Regions from separate parts of the Yersinia sp. SCPM-O-B-9106 (C-191) genome, predicted to be linked through region 2. Evidence: predicted binding sites of a transcription regulator. Region 2 holds the regulator's gene; each other region holds the start of a gene.

Region 1 (5,758 bases), 1.7 Mb from region 2:
GCGCAAAACGCATCCGTTGTAATTTACCGGCACCACAAGCAGCAAGACCGCGAACAGGTTTATCTGATGCAGTTTCCAATGACTCGTAAAACAACTTAGTTAAGCTACCAATAGTATGTAATGCCAACGCCAAAAAACCGGGAATAGCCCCAATACCAAAAGCCATGACGAACATCACCGCCCATGCCAATTCTGGCATAGTGCGTAAAAAGGCAACAAAGGTGCGAATAGATAATCTCAACCACGATGGACTATGAGTATTATTCGCTGCTAAAAAGGCAAAAATAATAGCAACCATAACCGACAAAATCGTCGATGCCACCGCCAGTTGTAGAGTTTCCCAGATTAGCGGTAACTGAATTGGCAGACGATAACCCCAATAAGCCAAGGAGCCTTCCGTATGACCATCTGCAAATAATTTATGCCAATGGAGTACGGGAATAGTTTCAACTAGATAATCAAAAAAATGCGGAATAGAAATAAAAATAGTATGTAAATTAAACTCAGCAATATTTCCTGCACCAAGATAGATAATTGCCAACATCAATGACCAAATCAACGTTTCACGTTTTTGTTTAGCGCGAACCTTTTGATAGTAATAGTTAAAGTCTGTATTCAAAATTAGCTACCACCTAAAAATGATAGCCCCGATAAACCAGAGCTATCATATTTTATCCGCAGGACCGACTTAACGGTCGCCTTTGGTTAATTCGCGCTTCATATCAATAATAGTTTGATACTCGCTGAGTGATGTTTCACCAATATGCTGTTTGCCACCCATCGCTTTGATGAAACAACCATGATCTTCTTTATCCAGTTTTTTAACCGCAGCCACTAGCTGCGCTTTAAACTCAGGTGGCAAAGCACCGCGGACTAAAATCGGGCCATTAGGAATAAGGGGAGATTCCCAGATAATACGGAGCTGCTTCATTAAATCTGGGTGATCCATACGAATCATGCGGGTAAATGCGCCGCTAGTATATCCAGTATTATAATCACCGATCATCGATGCCCAAGTTACTGCACCGTCAAATTGGCCATTAATGACCCCAAGAATATCTTGCTCATGCCCGCCAGAGAATGTCACGCTAGAGAAAAAATTGTTATATTTGTTATCTGGTGTCCCGCCTAATTTCTGTTTAAATATCTGATTGGGGATCAAGAAACCAGAGGTTGAATCTGGGTCAGCAAAGCCAAATGCTTTACCCTTTAAGTCTTCAATCTTCTGATAAGGGCTATCTGCTTTTACGACGACGACAGAGTGATAGCCGCGAGATTGGTCAGTATCATCAATAGCAATACCTACAATATCAACAGCTTTAGGATCTTTGATATAAACAGAAGCAAAAGAGGAAGGAGACATACTTAATACTAGGTCAATCTTTCCACCTAACAAACCTTGAATAACGCCGGAGTAATCAGATGCGTTATGCAAATTTGTTTTAACATTTAATTCCTTCTCTAAGAATTCCTTAACACATATATTATCGCCAATTTGCTGTGTTGCATTCTGCCCGCCAAGGATACCCAGATTAATTTCTTTTGGTGCATCCGCTGCTGTGGCATTAAATATCATTACACTTGCCACTAATGAGGTAAGACAAAGTACTTTCTTCATTAAAATAACCTATTCTGATAAAGGGATAAGTGGGAGTTAATGCAAAAGCTCAGGTGATTCGTCACTATATATATCCTGAATAATGGTGTCATTTAGCATAGAGGGATGACCGTCAAAAATAATTCGCCCATGAGCAATACCAATAACTCTAGTACAATAATCTTTCACTAAATCGACAGAGTGTAAATTAACAACCACCGCAATATCATTTTCACTTATTTTCTGTAATGTATTCATAATACGAGTCGTATTCTTAGGGTCCAAAGAAGCGACAGGCTCATCAGCCAATAATATTTTTGGGTTTTGCATCATGGCGCGGCAAATAGCAACACGCTGCATTTGTCCACCCGAAAGGTTTTCTGCGCGTTGCAAAGCATGCGGCAGCATATTAAGCCACTGTAATAATTCGATGGCTCTGGCGCGATCCTGGTCCGCAAATATCTTAAAAAATGATTTTAGCGTGGAGGTGTAACTGAGGCGACCTAATAAAACGTTAGTTATAACATCAAGGCGAGGAACCAAACAGAAATCCTGAAAAATCATACCACATTTAGCTCGCCATTTACGCATCTGCTTTGTCGTCAGGGCGGCTATATTTTGTGTTTCGTTATTATCATGGTAATTAATAATTTCACCAGCACTACTGGGAATAGTGCCATTTAAAACATGTAGTAACGTAGATTTACCAGCACCAGAACGACCAATTATTGCGACGAATTCACCCGCATGAAGCTCAAAATTAATATCATCCAGAACTCGGTGTTGTGACTTATACGCCTTAACCAAACCTTTAACAGCAAGTACCTTTTTACGCGGTTCTGACACCGCAGCTGGGTAATCAGCCATAGTGAGTTTGCATAATGCCTGGCCCATGTCATATTTCTCATATTGCCTTTAGTCATGTGCCATTAACGAATATTTCTATTACATATTGATGATATTTTTATGAGAGAAAGGTGACAAAATTTAGCCACCTTTCTTATATTCTTGATGAGCGAGCATTTTCTTGTTTAATGCTTATTTAGTCAAAAAATAATTATTTAAAATCACTATAATAAACACCTGAAAAGTTGCTAACTTCTTAACTTTCGATAGACAAGCAGCACAACCAGTGAGCCAATAACCGCCACCACAAAGCTACCAAGGTTAAATCCATCAACCTTACCCATCCCAAAGAAAGTACTAATATAGCCACCAACTAACGCACCTACCACACCAAGGATTATAGTCATAATAAAACCACCGCCATCCTCTCCTGGCATAATCCATTTAGCTAAAATCCCAGCGATAAGACCAAAAATAATCCAAGATAGTATGCCCATAAACACCTCCATAAAATTAATTTTCACTGATAGCTGGCTTGCCTATCTCACTTATTACAAACTTAACATTACGGCCTTAAACCACTATCGTCATAGTTAAGTTAAGACCCAAATAACAAAATCTGCAAATCAGATCTGTCATGTCCAGTTGAAATTAAATAATGGACTCACGGGGTGAAAAAATATGATTAACCCCCTGTTGCTGTAGCTTTTTCAGTAAATCATACCCGCCATTCGGCACACTATGGGCAAATTCTCTTTCGCTGGCAAAAATGGGGCTGGCCCAATATATATTAACCGGGTCATCTTGCTGGAGAGGCAATATTAGGCTGTCTGCATTAGCATAAAGCTTTGATGACAAGACATAACCCTCATACCCTTGAGGGGCGACTTCTGATTCCAATGTATGCCCCTCCCCCAGCCAAGTTATTTTACTCCAAGGTACATGAGCAAAACCTGCCAACGCACTAGCCATATGGATAGCATTGTCCTCATTAACAAATTGGCTATCAATCGCTATAGCCATTTCGAAACGCCGATATTTAGCAGCATCGTCATTAAATAATATTTCGACCCATGGTTGGGGACGAATACTAACCCCCAACGTCAGAAAGTAATATATTCCCTCTTTTTCGTGCTGTGAGATAGCCATAGGCGGCCACTTACCTTGATCGATGGCATAATATTTAACCGATGGACCAAAGTGTTGTTCATAGCACTGAATATACTCAGCCTGCAATGCAGGCCATGGATTCCCTTCCTCCTGCTGCCAAACCCGCCAAAATTGGCGAGTATTTTGTGCATGAGTATATTGGGGGTTAGTAGAAGCAGACCCCAAAGGTAATGTTAGCGGATTGTCTTTAATGCAACTGGCAGAATAACAAACAGAGTGATCAATATATAAGCTCCACCCGGGAATAATCGCCAGTAATTGCCCCTGATACCATAATGCTGCGCCATCATCACTTTCTGACCAGATAATCGAAATAAACTGTGCATCAAGTTCAGCCTCGCCAGCTACATTACGGCAAAACTCTGCCGCCAAACGCGGAGCTAGTCCTTGTTCAAGGGCGGTATTATCAGCCGATATTGGAGCTGCGACCAAATTTCTCACCCAGCAAGCGCGGACGGGGAAACGTTCTTCAAATGCTTCTTGCGGATAAATATAGAAGTAGACAACCCGTTGGTCTTGTTGCACCACAGCTACTAATGTCTGGTTTTCATTACTGACTTCGGCCAGTACCTCAGATTCTTTCATATCGCCTCAACTCTATCGGCAAAGGATTTCAGGCTAAACACGCTGTATTGCATGCCGTAAAATAAGTCTATTAGCGGGAGTACACATAATCTTATGCCAATAACTCTATACTGAATAATATAAAAAGGTGATCATAAAAACTCAGTGATAGTGTAAAACGACTTATCCCTTTAAATCATCAGCAAAAGTCTCAAAAATTATCAGTATCAACATGAGTATCTAGACATATATTTTTATAACTGATTCAATATGTTCCTACAGAAGCAGACTCTAATGAGGAAGTATGGCCTAAAGATTAATAGCCAATAGTTGATAGTCTACCGTCTGTTTTCACGCTAAAATGCAAACATTGTTTCTCGTAGAATTGAAGGCTGATATGGCATATATACCGAAGAACTACGCGCGTCTAGAAAGTGGGTATAGGGAGAAAGCATTAAAGATTTTTCCGTGGGTTTGCGGTAAATGCTCACGAGAATTTGTTTATTCCAACCTGCGAGAACTAACAGTTCACCATATTGACCATGACCATAGTAATAACCCAGAAGATGGCAGCAATTGGGAGATGCTATGTCTTTTTTGTCATGACCATGAACACTCTAAATATACAGAAGCAGACCTGTATGGCTCGACGGTGATTGCCGGGGATGATGCGCAGAATGATCAGGGTGTTGCCACCCATAATCCATTCGCCAATTTGAAGTCTTTGATGAAGAAATAAACCTATTTGGCCGTGATACGCAGAGCGGCCAAGACTTTATAATGACAAATCATACAATAGTTAGAAACCGAGCAATTGCCGGTATGAACGGTTTTCTTGTTGTTCTACTAATAATCCCAATCCGTTAGCTAACTCTCGGCATTCTGCCTTAAGATTATCAAGGGCAGCAAAATCATCAGTCATGATGGCTATTTCAGCAAAATTACCTAACTCCGCCAAACTATCAACCGTAACGTGGAACTTCCCAATAAAATAGATGCTACGTTGTTTTTCTAGTGTAAACGCGGGTTGATACCCTAGCGTTGACAACATGCTCTTCACTTTATCGATATCTTCAATATTGCTCGCTTCACAGCGTTCCGTACCCGGCCCCTTGACTATCCATAAACGAATGCCTGATGGATTCATTTCGCGTAAAAGCATACTGATCTGTTTAGCCGCTAAATCGCCACCATTAGCTTCCAGATAGATATCTTTTTCATGATTATTGACAGTAAATGGCACTGCTTTATGCATTGCTAACTGTTCATGTAATTGAGTGAGGTTCGATACTTGAAACTTCAACTCAACTTCATATTTACCCACAAAATGCTCACTCATAAAATACCTTATTAATCAGCGTAGTTCTTGTATCCGATCCTATACCTCATCGCGTAATGATCAAAACTCTTATCAAGATATTAAAGGGCGAATCCATCACTATCCTCTGTCTTGCCCTCTCAATTAATCATCAGAGTTAGTAATATTTAAAACACAGTAATGTGAATACTGAATGCTTTTTAAGCAAAAAAAATGTGAGCAAACTCGCAAAGTACACGTTTTATCAGGAAAGCATTCCGCCC
Region 2 (5,758 bases):
TTCACGCCATAAAGGCAAGTTCTTTTCCCAGTGCTGATGGTGGGCATATTGCTGGCTGTACTCAGTCAGTTGTTGTAGGCGCTGCTGGGTTTGCTTTAGCTGCTGTTCGTTCAGCTCAAGCTGCTGTTTGCCTTGCTGCTCTTTAGTTTGTAACTGTTGTAATTGCGTGCCAAGCAGCATTAATGAGTGTTGCTGCTGAGCAATAAGATTATCTAGCGGAACGACCTTTTGCTCGATCAGTGTTTCTTGTTCATGCTGCTGGGCGGCTTGTTGTTGGCGAGCAAGATTGGCTTGCTCCAGCGCCTGAGTCAGTGGTGTGAGTTGCGTCTGAAGTTGTTGCTGTTGCCCGGTTAATGTAGTGATGCGCAGTTGTATTTGTTGCAAATCCTGTAGGCTGCGCGAGCGCTCGCGCAACAGGGGGCGCAGCTTTTCTGCCGGCTCACTGCGGGCCAACCGTTGCAGTTCGGGCTGCGCCTGTTGATATTCTTGCTCAATAAGCTTCTGTTGTTGTTGATATTCCAATGCATTTTTTTGCTGCTGCTGCCAACTGGTGAGCCAATTTATTTGGTTTTGATTCACCCGCTGTTCTGAGGAAAGCTGCTTTTCTTGTTCTTCGAGCGAGTTTAATTGTTTTGCCAGGGCTAAACGCTGCTCTTCATTTAGCAGTTCAATACCATTGGCGCGTTGGTGCAATGCGTCCAGCGCAGTCTTGGCCAACTTATGTTGTTCAAATACATGTTCAGATAGCCGCCCATAGATGTCGGTGCCGGTTAATTCTTCCAATAATTCAGCACGGTCATTGGCATCGGCATTGAGAAAAGCGGCAAATTGCCCCTGCGACAGCATCATGGATTTAGTAAAACGACCAAAATCCAGCCCGGTGATTGCCGCCACCATATCCAGTTTATCGCGCACTTTATCGGCCAGAATTTTGCCATTCTCGCACAGTGCCAGCTCAACTTTGGGGGCTTGCAGATTCCCTTCCGGGCTATTTTTAGCACGGCGCTGACTCCAAAATGCCCGATAACGCGTGCCTTTTACCTCAAATTCAACTTCAGCTAGCGACTCCGCAGTATGGCGGGTCATCAGCTCATTTTGGCCCGGTGAGACAGTCAAACGCGGAGTTTGGTGGTATAGCGCGAGACAAATAGCATCGAGGAGGGTGGTTTTACCGGCGCCTGTCGGGCCGGTGATTGCGAATAACCCATTGCTGGCAAAAGGCTCGGCAGTGAAATCAATCTTCCATTCGCCCTGTAGAGAATTAATGTTTTTCAGACGCAGGCTCAAAATTCTCATGCTGGTTGCTCCTCTGCGGCATCTTTACCTTGCGATATATCCTCAACCACCTGATTGAACATTTGGCGCATGCGTTCCTGACGAGGTTCGGCTAAATCCGCCTCCAGCGCCAGCCGGCGTTCAAATACATCAGTGACACTCAACTCATTGAGTGTTTCCTTTTCCTGCCGCTCAATGCTGTTATGACGCAGTTCTTTACTGCGGCGCAATAATACCACTTCCACCGGAAGTTCTGCGGCTAGTGCTTGAATTCGCCTTTGAATATCAGTGAGATAGTCTTTTGTGGCGACTTCAATATCCAGCCATACCGGTAACCCCTGATGGCCAGAAAATGCAGCCAGCTGTTGCTCTATTTGTGTTAAATCGCCTTTGATTAACTGCATCGGCTGAAATTGTGGGATGAATAGCGGGGTCACTGATGCTAATGCTTGCTGGGCAAACTCCACCAAATAAACACTTTTCTCTTTGCTCAATTCATCAAAACTCAAGGCAATTGGCGAGCCGCTGTAGCGAATATGCTCGGTTTTAGCGACTTGCTGAGCACGGTGAATATGGCCCAGAGCAATATAATCCGCCGGGGGGAAAGCTTGGGCTGGGAAAGCGTCTAATGTGCCGATGTAAATATCTCGAACCGAGTCTGTGGTGGTAACCCCCACCGTGGTTAAATGCCCAGTGGCAATAATAGGTAAGGGCAGGCCAAGCTCAGCGCGCAACTCAACGGCCCGCTGATAGAGCGCTTGATAGTGGGCCGCAATGGCTTCTTGTAATGCCAGTTGCTTTTGTCCGCCGGATTCGCCAGCCTGACTGGTGACTAAATCGCGTGGGCGCAAAAAGGGGATGGCGCACAGTATGGCCGCAGGTTGCTCCTGACGGTTTTTCAAAATAATAACTTGCTGGGCTAAATCACTGCTGGCGCAGGATATGACCGTGGTATTCAGATAAGAAAGCAAACCCCGAGATTCATTCAGCGTTGAGACTGAATCATGATTCCCCCCCAAAACAATTAACTGGCAATTTGTTGATTGAAGCTCGACCACGAAGCGATTATACAGCTCTCGGGCATAGCTGGGTGGGGAGCCAGTATCAAAGATATCACCGGCTATAATCAGCGCATCTACCTGATTTTCTTTGATCTGTTCAATGAGCCAGTGCAGAAATGCTTGATGTTCAGCCGCACGGCTTTTGGTGAAGAAATGCTGGCCTAAATGCCAATCAGAGGTATGAATAATGCGCATAAATCTCCCGCTAGGGCAGGTTGTTTTCCAAAGATATTGGCGCTGATTATAAACACTGCCCGCCGGATGTCGCGGCTAAAAAAACAGTGTGAATGAAATCTCCGAGACGCTTCGCAAACTTGAGTGCTGCATTTTGCAATTATCATAAAATTTATCACTATGCTTATTGCTTGCAAGAGCGCGATGTTTTTCATAAAAATGTCACAAAACTGACGCATAATGGCTCCCGAAATCAAATAGTGACCACTAACTTACTGGCAGGGTTGATGATGGCAAGACGCATACTGGTAGTGGAGGATGAAGCTCCAATCCGTGAGATGGTGTGCTTTGTGTTGGAGCAAAATGGCTACCAACCGTTAGAAGCCGAGGATTATGACAGCGCAGTAACTCGATTATCTGAGCCTTACCCTGATTTAGTGTTGCTGGATTGGATGTTACCAGGGGGGTCGGGGATTCAGTTTATTAAGCATATGAAACGCGAAGCATTGACCCGAGATATTCCCGTGATGATGCTGACCGCCCGTGGTGAAGAAGAAGACAGAGTTCGCGGTTTAGAAGTGGGCGCTGATGATTATATTACCAAGCCTTTTTCACCCAAAGAGCTGGTGGCGCGGATTAAAGCAGTCATGCGCCGGATATCGCCAATGGCGGTGGAAGAAGTGATTGAAATGCAAGGACTGAGTCTTGACCCCTCTTCACATCGGGTTATGGCCAATGAGCAAGCACTGGATATGGGGCCGACCGAGTTTAAATTATTGCATTTCTTTATGACCCATCCAGAGCGAGTTTATAGCCGTGAACAGTTGCTTAATTATGTCTGGGGCACTAACGTTTATGTAGAAGATCGCACCGTTGACGTGCATATTCGTCGGCTACGCAAGGCGCTTGAAACTGATGGCCATGACAAAATGGTACAAACTGTCCGGGGAACCGGGTACCGCTTCTCAACGCGCTACTGAGTTTTCAGTGCCGGAGAATTCGTTGTGTTAGAACGTTTATCATGGAAAACGCTGGCTTTAGAGCTGGCTCTTTTTTGTTTGCCCGCATTACTGCTAGGTGCCTTTATCGGGTATCTTCCTTGGCTATTACTCGTCTCAGTGGTTGCGGCGCTGGTCTGGAATTTCTATAACCAACTCAAATTATCTCACTGGCTGTGGTTAGACCGCAGCATGACTCCGCCTTCAGGGCGTTGGAGTTGGGAACCTTTATTTTATGGCTTATATCAGATGCAACTGCGAAATCGGCGGCGTCGGCGTGAATTAGCCTTACTTATCAAACGGTTCCGCAGTGGCGCTGAATCTTTACCCGATGCTGTGGTGATGACCACCATTGACGGCAATATTTTCTGGTGTAACGGTCTGGCTCAGCAATTACTGGGGTTCCGCTGGCCGGAGGATAATGGTCAGCATATTCTCAACTTGCTGCGTTATCCCGAATTCAGCCAGTATTTACAACAGCAAGAATTTTCCCGCCCACTCACCTTGCAACTCAATAATGGCTATTACGTTGAGTTCCGGGTGATGCCTTATTCAGAAGGGCAATTATTGATGGTGGCCCGTGATGTTACCCAAATGCGTCAGTTAGAAGGGGCGCGGCGTAATTTCTTTGCTAATGTCAGCCACGAACTGCGCACCCCCCTGACGGTGTTACAGGGGTATCTGGAAATGATGCACGACCAAGAATTGGCGGGGCCATTGCGGGATAAAGCATTGGGAACGATGCAGGAACAGACCAAGAGAATGGATGGGTTGGTCAAACAATTATTGACGTTGTCGCGCATTGAAGCCGCTCCTAATGTAGATCTGAATGAGCAGGTTGATATTCCACGAATGCTGAAGATATTACAGCATGAAGTGCAAGCGCTGAGTGGTGGGCGTCATGAAATTACTTTCCGGGTTAATGATCAACTGAAAGTATTTGGTAACGAAGACCAACTGCGCAGCGCGGTGTCTAATCTGGTTTATAACGCCGTCAATCACACGCCTGATGGCACTAAAATTGAAGTGTGTTGGCAGAAAACTGCGCAAGGCGCACAATTTCAGGTGAGTGACAATGGGCCGGGAATTAGCCCTGAGCATGTGCCGCGCCTCACTGAGCGCTTCTATCGGGTGGATAAGGCCCGCTCTCGGCAAACCGGGGGCAGTGGATTAGGGCTGGCAATTGTGAAGCATGCTCTGAGCCACCATGACGCACGTTTGGATGTCATGAGTGAAGTCGGTTTGGGGACGAGATTTATTTTTACCTTGCCGAATCGATTGATTGTTCCGACGGTTTTAACCGAGAATGCAGTCAAATCCTAAGACTGCATGGACATCAAGCTGATGAGATGGGGAAAACTGGCGCTGTTGCATGCCCTGTTCGGGTTTAGCTACGGCGTTTTAGCACAATCTGTAGCGGTTTCACCTGCTACAGAGATTCAATCGCCAAAACCACATACCCTATCCGGCAATCTTTCCAGTGTCGGCTCAGACACCTTAGCGAACTTGATGTCTTTATGGGCAGATGATTTTAATCATCATTATCCCGGCGTTAATTTGCAAATACAGGCGGCAGGTTCTTCTACTGCTCCTGCAGCATTGGCGGCTGGGGCGACTCAACTCGGCCCGATGAGCCGCCCAATGAAAGCGGCTGAAATCGCCGCATTCACCCAGCGTTATGGCTATCCGCCGCTTGCTGTCCCTGTGGCAGTGGATGCCTTAGTGGTTTTTGTCCATCAGGATAATCCACTGAGTAAAATCACTTTATCTCAGCTTGATGCTGTTTTTTCGCAAAATCGCCTTTGTGGAGAATCTCATCCGATCCAGCGCTTTGGTGAACTGGGCCTGAAAGGGCCGTGGGCGGAGCGCACTTTACAGCGCTATAGCCGAAATTCAGCTTCAGGAACCTATGGTTTCTTCAAGCAGCGAGTGCTTTGCGATGGTGATTTTACGAACAATATCAATGAATTGCCTGGTTCTGCTTCTGTAGTGCAAGCTGTCGCCGGTTCATTAAATGGAATGGGTTATGCCAGTATTGGTTTTCGCAACAGCGGTGTTAAACCCCTGTTACTGTCGGCGGATGGTCAGGATTATGTGATGCCGACGGCCGAGAATGTCAAAGCTGGCCGCTATCCCTTGTCGCGCTATCTGTATATTTATATCAATAAAGTACCGGGCCAGCCGCTAGAACCGCTGACTGCCGCCTTTCTTGAGCGCGTTTTATCGCCAGAGGGGCAAAAGCGCGTGACC
Region 3 (5,758 bases), 910 kb from region 2:
CCCGGATTGAATAGAAATATCCACAACACCGCAGCCACGGCGGGGGCGACGGCATAAGGTAAAATCATTAAAGTTTGATAGATGCGGCTGCCACGTAAAACGTAATCCACCATCGCCGCCAAGAATAGCGACACCACCAGACCGATGCCCGCCACCAGCGAGCTGAAAATTAGCGTGGTATAAAACGAAGCCAAATAGTATTCATCGTGAAACAACGCAATAAAGTTACTCAGCCCGACAAACTGGCTGGAGAGGCCGAATGGGTCCAGCATTTGCACCGAATACCACAGCGCTTCGCCCGCTGGCCACAAAAAGAAAACAGCGGTGATGGCCAGTTGCGGTAATACCAACAGGTAAGGTAACCAACTACAGGAAAAACCGGGACGGGAAGATGACATAGAATTAACCGTTTATCTGACGTGGATTGATTAGCACCAGAGCGCCAATCGAAAACGCCATGTCCTGACTCAATACAGTACAAACTATTTGGCGTTACTGGCGCAGTCAGTTTGGGAGCAGCCAGCGCACAAGCCCCGGAGCGTACACATCGTACGTGAGGAGACCGAGCACTGCCCAACCCCAAACTGACAAGTAAAGTAGTCAAATAACCTTATTTGTTGGTTTGCTCGAAGCGGCGCAACAACACATCACCTCGGGACACCGCGGTATCTAATGCTTGTTGCGGCGTTTTCTTACCCGTCCAAACGCCTTCCAGCTCTTCGTCTACCACAGTGCGAATCTGCGGCATATTGCCCAGACGCAAGCCCTTGGTGTATGGCAATGGCGGTTTGTTCAGCATTTGGCGAGTTGCAACATCGGCACCTGGATTCTTATCATAGAAACCCTGCTGCTTCGTCAGCTCATAAGCGGCGGTGGTGATAGGCAAGTAGCCTGTCTTCTGGTGCCATTCGGCGGCAATTTCCGGTTGGGTCAGGAATTGCAGGAATTCAGCCACGCCCTTGTAGGTATCTTTGTCTTTACCCTCCATTACCCACAAGCTGGCCCCACCAATAATGGCGTTTTGTGGTGCGTTTTTCTCATCGGCATCGTAAGGCATCATACCCACGCCGTAGTTAAATTTGGCGTAATGGCGGATATCGGCGAGAGAACCGGAAGAGGCGGTGGTAATGGCACAGTCGCCGTTATAGAACTTGGCGGTCGATTCATCTTTGCGGCCAAAATAGGTAAAATCACCTTTTTTGTTCATATCCGACAGCAATTGGATATGTTTAACCTGCACTGGTTTGTTGAATTCCAATACGGCATCAGTGCCATCAAAACCATTATTACGGCTGGCAATTGGCTGACCATGCCAGGCGCTGAAGTTTTCAATTTGAATCCAACCCTGCCAACCGCTGGCGTAACCACAAGTTGCTCCTGCGGCACGTAATTTAGCGGTGTCTTCGGCCAGTTCTTGCCATGTTTTAGGCGGTTGATCTGGATTCAGACCGGCTTTCTTAAATGCATCTTTGTTGTAATACAGCACGGGTGTAGAGCTGTTAAACGGCTGAGATAATAAGTGCCCGGTTTTGGCATCAGTGTAATAACCCGCAACCGTTGGGACGAAAACGGATTCATCAAACTTAATATCAGCGTCTTTGAATACCTGGAATACCGGTTTGATAGCCTTACTCGCCATCATGGTTGCGGTGCCCACTTCATAGACCTGCAAGATTGCGGGGGCTTTCCCTGAGCGGAAAGCAGCAATACCCGCCGCCAGACTTTGTTCGTAGTTACCTTTATAGACCGGTACAATTTTATAATCGGTATGCGACTGATTAAAGCGATCAGCTAATGAGTTAACTTCAACCCCTAACTCCCCCTCCATTGAATGCCAGAAAGGAATTTCAGTTACCGCCATCGCATTAGCACTGAATGCCAAAGTAAGCGCGATACAAATCGATGTTTTACGAATAGTGTTATTAAACATATCTAGCCCCTGAATAAATCCGTCTGGCTCATCTCAATAAACTGTGGTGAATGAGCGAAATAAATCAGTTTTTGTTCGAAAGCAAACATGACACCGTTTCATGACAGAAATATAACTCTCAGATGACATAAAAATGACAAAAAGTAAGGATAAAAATCCAATTATCGATTAACCTTGCGACTACTCACTAATAAAATTATTTTTTAACTAAAACAACAATAATTTTATTAGGCGTTATCCGATGAAAGAAATAAAAACAAAAATATCGATTAGGTATTTATTTCATCGTTCAACTTATATTTATTTTATTTCCTTAAATTGGTTGTATCATTATTGATGATCCTCTATCTCACATGTTAATGTTTGTCCGCCTTGTGAGTGACACTATATTAACACGACTATATTAACACCCTCGTTATTGTTCCGTTATATAACTCACAAGAGCAACCAAGGAAATAACTCCCATTCATATATTGAATGGGGCTTAATACAAAGGACACTCAGGTATCTATGATGAAAAAAACTCTATTATCTATTATGACTGTGGCAATATTGGCCAGCAGTACTATTGCTCATGCGCAACCATTCGATAAAGACATACCGGTTACAGCAGAAATTAATGGTTCAATCAGCATGACAAAAGGTAATGGTGATCCATTTAATAATATCGCCATGGACTATGACCATGTTAGCAATGATGGCACGTATGAATACACAGAGAATGTTAAGATAACGAGTAATACTGGAGCTAGAGTCAACATCAAGCTCAGAAACCCACTCGTTCTAGAGGGCGACGCTGACGGTCCGGTAAAAACATTTAATGATGTTGTCGTGCAGTTAGGCCGCACACAACTCAATGGAGCAGGGGCAAGTTTCGCATTAGGTGTTCATAATGAGATAAACCATGCGTTAACAATAAGAGCAAAAAAACCCGCAGAAGCCCTATCTGGCGAAACGTATACAGGGACGCTTCAACTTACTATCGAAGATGATATTTAATCACACATCAGTTAAATAAATATATGCAGTCAGGAGCTTAACCATCTGACTGCTTTATCCTTTGACTTAAATATATATCATCATGGTCTAATGGAAACCATCAACACATAAAGTATATTCGTCTGAGGAGATCTGTTTCTATAAAAACGACCAATAATGGAATGGAATCCAATGAAAAAAAACATGAGTATCAATCAGATCGTTTTATTGTCTTTACTACTCCCAATATTTAATTCAATACATGCAAAAAATATAACCATCGAGCATTTAGTCCCTGCTGGGTTTTCAGCTGTTGAAGAGAATGGCACGATGAAGTTATTGGGTATATTTGATGGGAAAATATTGCCAGAAAAAATAGTTTTCTCAGAAGAGAAACAATCTTTAAGTTTCGACCATCAGCAATATCGCGATAACAATGTTGATGAACAGTCAATCATATTATTAGAGCAAATTTTGCTCCACATCCCCTATTTACAATGCCAAAATGGTTGTGACTATATTGTATCTGGATATAACGTCATTCTGGATAAGATAAATCAGGTTATCACCATCACCAATAATGACAGCCGCTACCTGATGCCAACCACTACGTGGGGATTGGTGCATAACCAATCTTTTGACCTGCGCATGACAGCGAAAAACTACCGTGCTATCTCTGCCCGCGGGAATGGCTACCTCGGGCTTCCGCTGCAATCTTATGGTTTTGTGCAATGGTTCTATAACACTGCCCGTTCGAAGAGAAATTACCCGTTCGTAAATCAATCGCAATACCAGCAGATGACTCAAATGGGCATTGACAGTTGGTACCTGCAAAAGAACTTTCAAACCCTTTACTTACGAGCAGGTAAGCAAAATAACCTGGATAACAGCGCGGGCAGTATCCATACCCTAATTAATCCAGCGCTAGAACAGTTTGTGACCATGGGTAGCCAAAGCTATTTAGCCCTCGATAAGCCCTCGGCAGGTAGTCTGGTACTGTACGCAATCTCAGATGGCGATTATGAAATCTATCGTGATAACCAACTTATCCGTCGTATTCCTGCACAAATTGGCCGTAATGAAATTGATTACAGCCAACTCCCTGGCGGCTATTACAATGTTGATATTCGCTTAGTGGATAACACTGGCCGCGTCGTCAGCCAAGAAAGTCAAGCCATCAGCAATTTAGGTACTCAAACCAATGATGGTTGGTTCCTGACCATGGGCCAGGGGACGACACGTAGCAAACACCATTCTCATCATCTGGCGCAATTTGGCCGCAGTATGAAAATACAAAATGTTCAAACCAATATCTCGTTACTTAAAGATAATAGTCGCCACTGGGCGGCAGAAGCGAACATATCGCGTCCATTAGGGTTTTCTGGCTTTAATATCACGCCCACCTTTAGCATGATGTCTGGTGAAAAACACGGTGGGGGCTATCTGCGTTTAGAGGGTGGAAATTCTGCAATAGGATATTTCACTGCGGCCCGTTATCAAACACCCGATGTGTCGATATATGCACCAAACTCGGGCAGTACATCAGCCTCTTATAGCCGCCGTTTAGGGCCAACTCAACTTAGTTATCAATTCAACCAATATAAAAGTCATCATCGGCATCGTATTCAAAGCAGTTGGGACTGGCGGCGGCCACAATTTGGCCTGAACCTGTCTCTTGGTCTGCAAAAAGGTGGGCAATGGCACAGCCGAAACAACTACGGGGTATTTCTTAATACCACATTGTCCTTCCGCCAGAGCCGCGCCAACATCAACAGTGCTTATGCTCAGCAGAAGTTAAACAGCAGCGCCAGTTATCAAAAAGAGTTTACGGATAGCTATGGCACCAGCGCTTTGGGTATTAATGGCAGCACCAGTGGCAAAATCAATGGCATCGGCACTTTTGCTCAACGCAGTGGAAGTCGCGGGGATATTTCTGCCCGAGCAGGTATCGATAACAAGATAGCCAACGGCAGCATCAGCTACAGAGGCATGCTAGCCATTAGTCCACAAGGGGCAGCATTAGGGCGCAGTAGTTACAGCGGCTCGGCATTACTGATAGAAACGCCAGAGTTATCAGGTACGCCTTATAACTTCCACGCTGAAGGCATCCCGATAAGCGGTGGAGGGATCTACGCGATACCGATTCCACGCTATCAAGACCGTTTCTTTGTCCGCACCCATAACGATAGCAGTGATCTGGATATGAACATTCAGTTGCCGGTCAATATTATCCGTGCACATCCAGGGCAAGTCTTTGTCAGCAAAGCCGATATCACTCTCGACATACTTTACAGTGGATTTCTTAAAGATAAACAAAATCAACCAATTACAGGAACAATTGAGGAGACTGGCGATACTATTCACCCCAATGGGCTATTTGCCATTAATTCTGACGTCATGTTGAAAAATATCACGGTTCAAAATGGTGCTGTCCGTTATCGCTGCAATATGCGTCAGCAACATGAGCATATTTATCGCTGTCACCCCGACCAACATCAACAGGAATGACCATGAAATATAATAAGTTACTATCGGCCATTGTCTTGCTGCTAGCCCCCATTGCTGCAACTTATGGGCAGTTAATGGCCCTTCCCACACGCACGACGGTCGAGGCTTTGGAGCAAAATCGTACAGTGCAAGTTTATAACAGTGGTGATAAAGCACTTTATTTAGATATCTCGTTACAACGGGTGGATAACCCAGGAGTGACTCCAGAAAAAAAGACACTGATCAGTGATATTCCTCAACCTGAGATAATTTTTAATCCCAGCCGGATTACATTAGGGCCGAAACAAAAGCGGGATATAAAGTTACTGCCATTAAAATCGCCCACTCAGGAAACGCTATATC
Region 4 (5,758 bases), 1.1 Mb from region 2:
AGCCTATCACCTAATACCCGCTTAACTAGCACCAGCCAGACCCAGGCTTGGCTGGAAAGCCTGCGGCCAAGAACACTGCCCCTGGCCTTTGCCTCTATCGTTACCGGTTCAGCGCTGGCTGTCTGGCTCGATAGTTTTAAGCCCGCCGTCGCCTTGCTCGCCTTATTAACCGCCGGCCTGTTGCAAATTTTGTCCAATCTCGCCAATGATTACGGCGATGCTATCAAGGGCAGTGATACCGAAGAACGTATCGGGCCATTGCGCGGCATGCAAAAAGGGATGATTACTCGTCAGCAAATGAAAGTCGCGCTTATCATCACTGTTAGTATGACTGTCATTTCAGGTATCGCGCTCATTGCCGTGGCCTGCGAAAAACCCAGCGACATTTTAGGCTTTTTACTGCTTGGGCTGATGGCCATTGTGGCCGCAATCACCTACACCGTGGGTAGTAAACCCTATGGTTATATGGGCTTAGGTGATATTTCAGTATTGGTTTTCTTCGGCTGGCTGAGTGTCGCCGGGACTTACTATCTTCAAGCCGGGCACTTTGACAGTATCGTCATGCTACCCGCCACCGCCTGTGGTTTACTGGCGACAGCCGTTTTAAATATTAATAATTTGCGTGATATCGAAAATGACAAAACCAATGGCAAAAACACACTGGCAGTGCGTTTAGGCCCGGTGGTCGCACGTTATTATCATGCCCTGCTGATCGCCGCCGCCATCTTCTGTCTGGCATTATTCAATATTCTGTATCTGCATAACTGGGCGGGTTGGCTCTTTATTTTGGCGGTTCCCTTACTGGCCAAACACGCGCTATTTGTGCTGCGTGAACCCACCGCCGCGGGGATGCGCCCCATGCTCGAGCATATGGTCAAAGCCGCGTTGTTGACCAATATTCTGTTTGCTATCGGCCTGGTGCTCAGTTAACCCCGCCTGTTTCTTTCTCCGGGCAACAGCCGATAAACCTGTCCGGAGAAATTTAACAATTGATGATTTTGCCAACAGCGGCCAGAAAGGGATATACTTAACATCCCAGCCGCAACCAGACGTTAATCCTATGAAATATGATACTTCCGAACTCTGTGACATCTATCATGAAGAGGTCAATGTGGTAGAACCTCTGTTCTCCAATTTTGGCGGGCGCACTTCATTTGGTGGCAAGATTACTACTGTAAAATGTTTCGAAGATAACGGCTTGTTGTTTGACCTGCTCGAAGAAAATGGTCTTGGCCGTGTTTTAGTCGTCGATGGCGGTGGCTCAGTGCGCCGGGCATTAATCAATGCTGAACTAGCTGATCTGGCTTTGAAAAATGAGTGGGAAGGCATTGTTGTTTACGGTGCTGTCCGTCAGGTTGATGAACTAGCCGAATTGGATATTGGTATCCAGGCGATGGCCGCTATTCCGGTCGGTGCCGCAGATGAGGGTATTGGTGAGAGTGATATCCGCGTTAACTTTGGCGGTGTGACATTCTTCTCCGGTGACCATTTGTACGCAGACAACACCGGGATAATCTTGTCAGAAGAACCTTTGGATATTGAATAATATCTCTCTGGTTTATCAACTAAAAAGGGCGATATCAATATCGCCCTTGTTGCCTTTCGTACTCGAAGAAGCTGCGTAACTAGCGGCTTTCAGCAATATATTGATGATGCTTTAAGCCAACTGGCACTCAGACTTCTTCCATCTTTCCCAACAGAGCACGCAGACGATCCTGCCAAACATGCTGTTCTTGTTTCAATTGCTCATTTTCGCGCACTAGCGCTTCACGGCCACCTGCCGCTTCCTGAACTTCTTGGGACAAGGTGTTATTTTTCTCTTTCAGCTCTTCAATTTCCATCTGTAACAGAGTGATGGTATCAATCGCCTGCTGAACTTTAACTTCCAATTTCTCAAATACTTCAAATGACATTCTTCGGTCCCCTTATGAGTCGCAAGGCGTACATCCTTTGGTCGCAGTCATCATTTCTAACTTCAGTTGCCGCGCAAACCACAGTAACTATCGGCGAATGAAACTGCTGTGAATACTTATCGCGCTATATATCCATCAAACTAGTGTAACAAGCGCTATGTTTTAGGCGTCCCATCGCACAGGCGACGCAATATGATAAAAACAATAGTCTTATAAGGCGATGCCCTTGTAGAGCGATTGTATGTAGCCAGTCTCCCCCTGTCTAGCGCCATACCGGTACAAACCACACTCTGTAGCAATTTCGTGTCAGTAACTATCAGTGAAAACCGAAAAAACATCAGTGAAAGTCGAAAAAGCATCAGCAAAAACCGAAAAATGCCTACCATCCATCTTGCTAAGTTATACACAGCTTTAACAACTGGGGAAGAAAGCACTGGTCTGATCACACTTTCAAAGTCCCTTAACATCTGCGAATAACGCGAAATCGCTCATTTTTATGACACACCACACACATTTTGATTTCGCTATTTCTCGTTTGTGCTCGTTAACGATAAATTTACATCACTCCCTCCGTACTTTGGGGGGCAAAAATAAGAAACACCCTATAAATCTCTGTCTCTAGGACATCTACTATGAGCCAAACCGCTAGTTCGACCTTGAAGGGCCAATGTATCGCTGAGTTTCTCGGTACTGCTCTACTTATCTTTTTTGGTGTGGGCTGTGTCGCTGCATTAAAATTGGCAGGTGCCAGTTTTGGGCAGTGGGAAATTAGTATCATTTGGGGCCTGGGCGTTGCTATGGCCATTTATCTCACAGCAGCAATTTCAGGTGCTCATCTTAATCCAGCAGTGACTATTGCCTTATGGCTATTTGCCTGCTTTGATCGCAGTAAAGTTATTCCCTACATTTTGGCACAGATTGCCGGTGCATTTTGTGCTGCGGCCTTAGTGTTCGGCCTCTACTACAACCTATTCATCGATTTTGAACAGACTCATCAAATAGCACGCGGCAGTGTTGAAAGTCTGAATCTGGCTGGTATTTTCTCTACTTATCCAAATCCACATATTTCTGTTTTCCAAGCTTTCTTGGTTGAAATGGTCATTACCGCTATTTTGATGTGTCTTATCTTGGCATTGACTGACGATGGTAACGGTATTCCACGCGGCCCACTGGCACCGCTGCTGATTGGTATCTTGATTGCCGTTATCGGCGGCTCAATGGGGCCACTGACCGGGTTCGCATTAAACCCGGCACGTGACTTTGGTCCAAAACTATTTGCTTATTTTGCAGGTTGGGGCGAAATCGCCTTCACTGGCGGGCGTGATATTCCTTACTTCTTAGTCCCTATCTTAGGGCCAATCGTCGGCGCATTAGTGGGTGCATTCGGTTATCGTGCTCTGATTGGTCGCCATTTGCCATGCGATGTGTGTGCCATTGAAGATGAAGAAACCACGGTTACGACCACAGAACGCAAAGCGTAAATATTAGATACTGTCACTTAAAAAGTAGGCTAACTATGACAACTGAAAATACTACTCAAAAGAAATACATTGTCGCGCTTGATCAAGGAACCACCAGTTCCAGAGCAGTGGTGTTAGACCACGATGCTAATATCGTGAGTGTTTCTCAGCGTGAATTTACCCAAATCTACCCGAAAGCGGGTTGGGTTGAGCATGACCCAATGGAAATCTGGGCCACGCAAAGCTCCACATTGGTCGAAGTGCTGGCCAAAGCCGGCATCAGTTCTGACGAAATTGCCGGTATCGGTATTACCAACCAACGTGAAACCACCATTGTTTGGGACAAAGCGACCGGTAAGCCGGTGTATAACGCCATTGTTTGGCAATGCCGCCGTACCGCTGAAATCTGCGAGAAACTGAAAAAAGAAGGTCTGGAAGAGTACATCCGCCACAACACTGGGCTGGTGGTTGACCCTTACTTCTCCGGCACCAAAGTGAAATGGATCCTTGATAACGTAGAAGGCGCTCGTGACCGTGCTGAGCGCGGCGAATTGCTGTTTGGTACCGTAGACACTTGGCTGGTGTGGAACATGACACAGGGCCGTGTACACGTAACGGATTACACCAACGCATCACGCACCATGATGTTTAATATTCGCACCAAAGAGTGGGACGAACGCATGCTGAAAGCGCTGAATATCCCGCGCGCCATGCTGCCAGAAGTTCGCCCATCCTCAGAAATTTACGGCCAGACCAACATTGGTGGTAAAGGCGGGACGCGTATTCCTATCGCCGGTATCGCCGGTGACCAACAAGCCGCGCTGTTCGGCCAGCTTTGTGTACAACCGGGCATGGCAAAAAATACTTACGGAACAGGCTGCTTCCTGCTGATGAACACCGGCACAGAAGCCGTTCAATCCAATCATGGACTACTGACCACAATTGCCTGCGGCCCACGCGGCGAAGTTAACTATGCGCTGGAAGGCGCGGTATTCATTGGCGGCGCATCCATCCAATGGCTGCGTGATGAGCTGAAACTGATCAGCGATGCCACCGACTCCGAGTATTTCGCCACCAAAGTGAAAGACAGCAACGGTGTATATGTGGTGCCTGCTTTCACTGGGTTAGGTGCTCCTTATTGGGACCCGTATGCCCGTGGTGCGATCTTCGGCCTGACCCGTGGTGTTAACAGCAACCACATCATCCGCGCAACCCTCGAGTCCATTGCTTATCAAACTCGCGATGTACTGGATGCGATGCAAGCTGATTCTGGTGAACGCCTGAAGTCACTGCGTGTTGATGGCGGTGCAGTCGCAAACAACTTCCTGATGCAATTCCAAGCCGACATTCTGGGCACACGTGTTGAGCGCCCGGCAGTGCGTGAAAGTACAGCGCTGGGTGCCGCATTCCTCGCGGGTCTGGCGACGGGCTTCTGGAATGATTTGGATGAAGTGAAGAGTAAAGCCACCATTGAGCGCGAATTCCGTCCAGGAATCGAAACCACCGAGCGCGATTTCCGCTATAAAGGCTGGAAGAAAGCAGTGGCCCGTGCTCAAGCTTGGGAAGATCACGAAGAATAACGGCCCGCCGGTAAAATAGGGCCTGTTTTAAGCTCTCTATAATGCGCCATCATCCCCCGATGGCGCGTTTTTTATTGTGAAAAATCTCATCCCCCCAAAGACACCCTACGGCTTCACATCACAAAGATGATAGAATTCCTGCTTACATTCTTCTTCTATTACCCTAAATAATTCGAGTTGCAGGAAGGCGGCAAGCAAGAGACGCTCCAAGAGCTTACATTAAGTAAGTGACTGAGGTGATGAGTGTAGCCAACGCACATGCAGCTTGAAGTATGACGGGGATACAGGTCTAACCATGAAACGTGAATTAGCCATCGAGTTTTCCCGTGTCACCGAAGCAGCTGCGCTGGCAGGCTATAAGTGGCTGGGTCGGGGCGATAAAAATGCTGCCGACGGCGCTGCTGTTCAAGCCATGCGTATTATGCTCAATCAGGTCAATATTGATGGGCAAATTGTTATCGGCGAAGGTGAAATCGATGAAGCCCCAATGCTGTTTATTGGTGAGCACGTCGGTACTGGCCAAGGCGATGCCGTTGATATTGCCGTTGACCCTATTGAAGGTACCCGCATGACTGCCATGGGCCAGGCCAATGCACTGGCCGTGCTGGCGGTGGGAGATAAAGGCACATTTTTACATGCGCCTGATATGTATATGGAAAAACTGGTGGTTGGCCCTGGCGCTAAAGGAGCAATCGACCTGAACCTGCCGCTGGAACTCAACTTGCGCAATGTTGCCATCAAGTTGAATAAACCACTGACTGACTTAACTGTTATCACGCTAGCCAAACCGCGTCATGACGGCATC

The links. Region 2 encodes PhoB, which activates phosphate uptake and scavenging genes when phosphate is short. Its sites were predicted from a motif close to CTGTCATAAAACTGNCNNAT; they were not measured.
Region 1: the regulator PhoB is predicted to act here: its motif matches at 2,551-2,570, upstream of phnC (phosphonate ABC transporter ATP-binding protein).
Region 3: the regulator PhoB is predicted to act here: its motif matches at 2,018-2,037, upstream of ugpB (sn-glycerol-3-phosphate ABC transporter substrate-binding protein UgpB).
Region 4: the regulator PhoB is predicted to act here: its motif matches at 2,397-2,416, upstream of OP863_RS19240 (MIP/aquaporin family protein).

The regions. Positions count from the first base shown of each region.
Region 1 covers NZ_CP110791.1:1,514,713-1,520,470, reverse strand. The annotation lists gene phnE (phosphonate ABC transporter, permease protein PhnE) at 1-619, opposite strand, end outside; gene phnD (phosphonate ABC transporter substrate-binding protein) at 689-1,618, opposite strand; gene phnC (phosphonate ABC transporter ATP-binding protein) at 1,655-2,491, opposite strand; gene OP863_RS06980 (GlsB/YeaQ/YmgE family stress response membrane protein) at 2,692-2,940, opposite strand; gene OP863_RS06975 (suppressor of fused domain protein) at 3,095-4,198, opposite strand; gene yajD (HNH nuclease YajD) at 4,575-4,916, shown strand; gene OP863_RS06965 (class IV adenylate cyclase) at 4,977-5,516, opposite strand.
Region 2 covers NZ_CP110791.1:3,196,920-3,202,677, reverse strand. The annotation lists gene OP863_RS14600 (AAA family ATPase) at 1-1,296, opposite strand, end outside; gene sbcD (exonuclease subunit SbcD) at 1,293-2,531, opposite strand; gene phoB (phosphate response regulator transcription factor PhoB) at 2,801-3,490, shown strand; gene phoR (phosphate regulon sensor histidine kinase PhoR) at 3,515-4,831, shown strand; gene OP863_RS14580 (PstS family phosphate ABC transporter substrate-binding protein) at 4,853-5,758, shown strand, end outside.
Region 3 covers NZ_CP110791.1:4,105,827-4,111,584, forward strand. The annotation lists gene ugpA (sn-glycerol-3-phosphate ABC transporter permease UgpA) at 1-398, opposite strand, end outside; gene ugpB (sn-glycerol-3-phosphate ABC transporter substrate-binding protein UgpB) at 611-1,930, opposite strand; gene OP863_RS18525 (CS1 type fimbrial major subunit) at 2,441-2,929, shown strand; gene OP863_RS18530 (TcfC E-set like domain-containing protein) at 3,086-5,416, shown strand; gene OP863_RS18535 (pilus assembly protein) at 5,419-5,758, shown strand, end outside.
Region 4 covers NZ_CP110791.1:4,265,655-4,271,412, forward strand. The annotation lists gene OP863_RS19225 (1,4-dihydroxy-2-naphthoate polyprenyltransferase) at 1-930, shown strand, start outside; gene rraA (ribonuclease E activity regulator RraA) at 1,061-1,546, shown strand; gene zapB (septal ring assembly protein ZapB) at 1,674-1,913, opposite strand; gene OP863_RS19240 (MIP/aquaporin family protein) at 2,546-3,394, shown strand; gene glpK (glycerol kinase GlpK) at 3,430-4,953, shown strand; gene glpX (class II fructose-bisphosphatase) at 5,249-5,758, shown strand, end outside.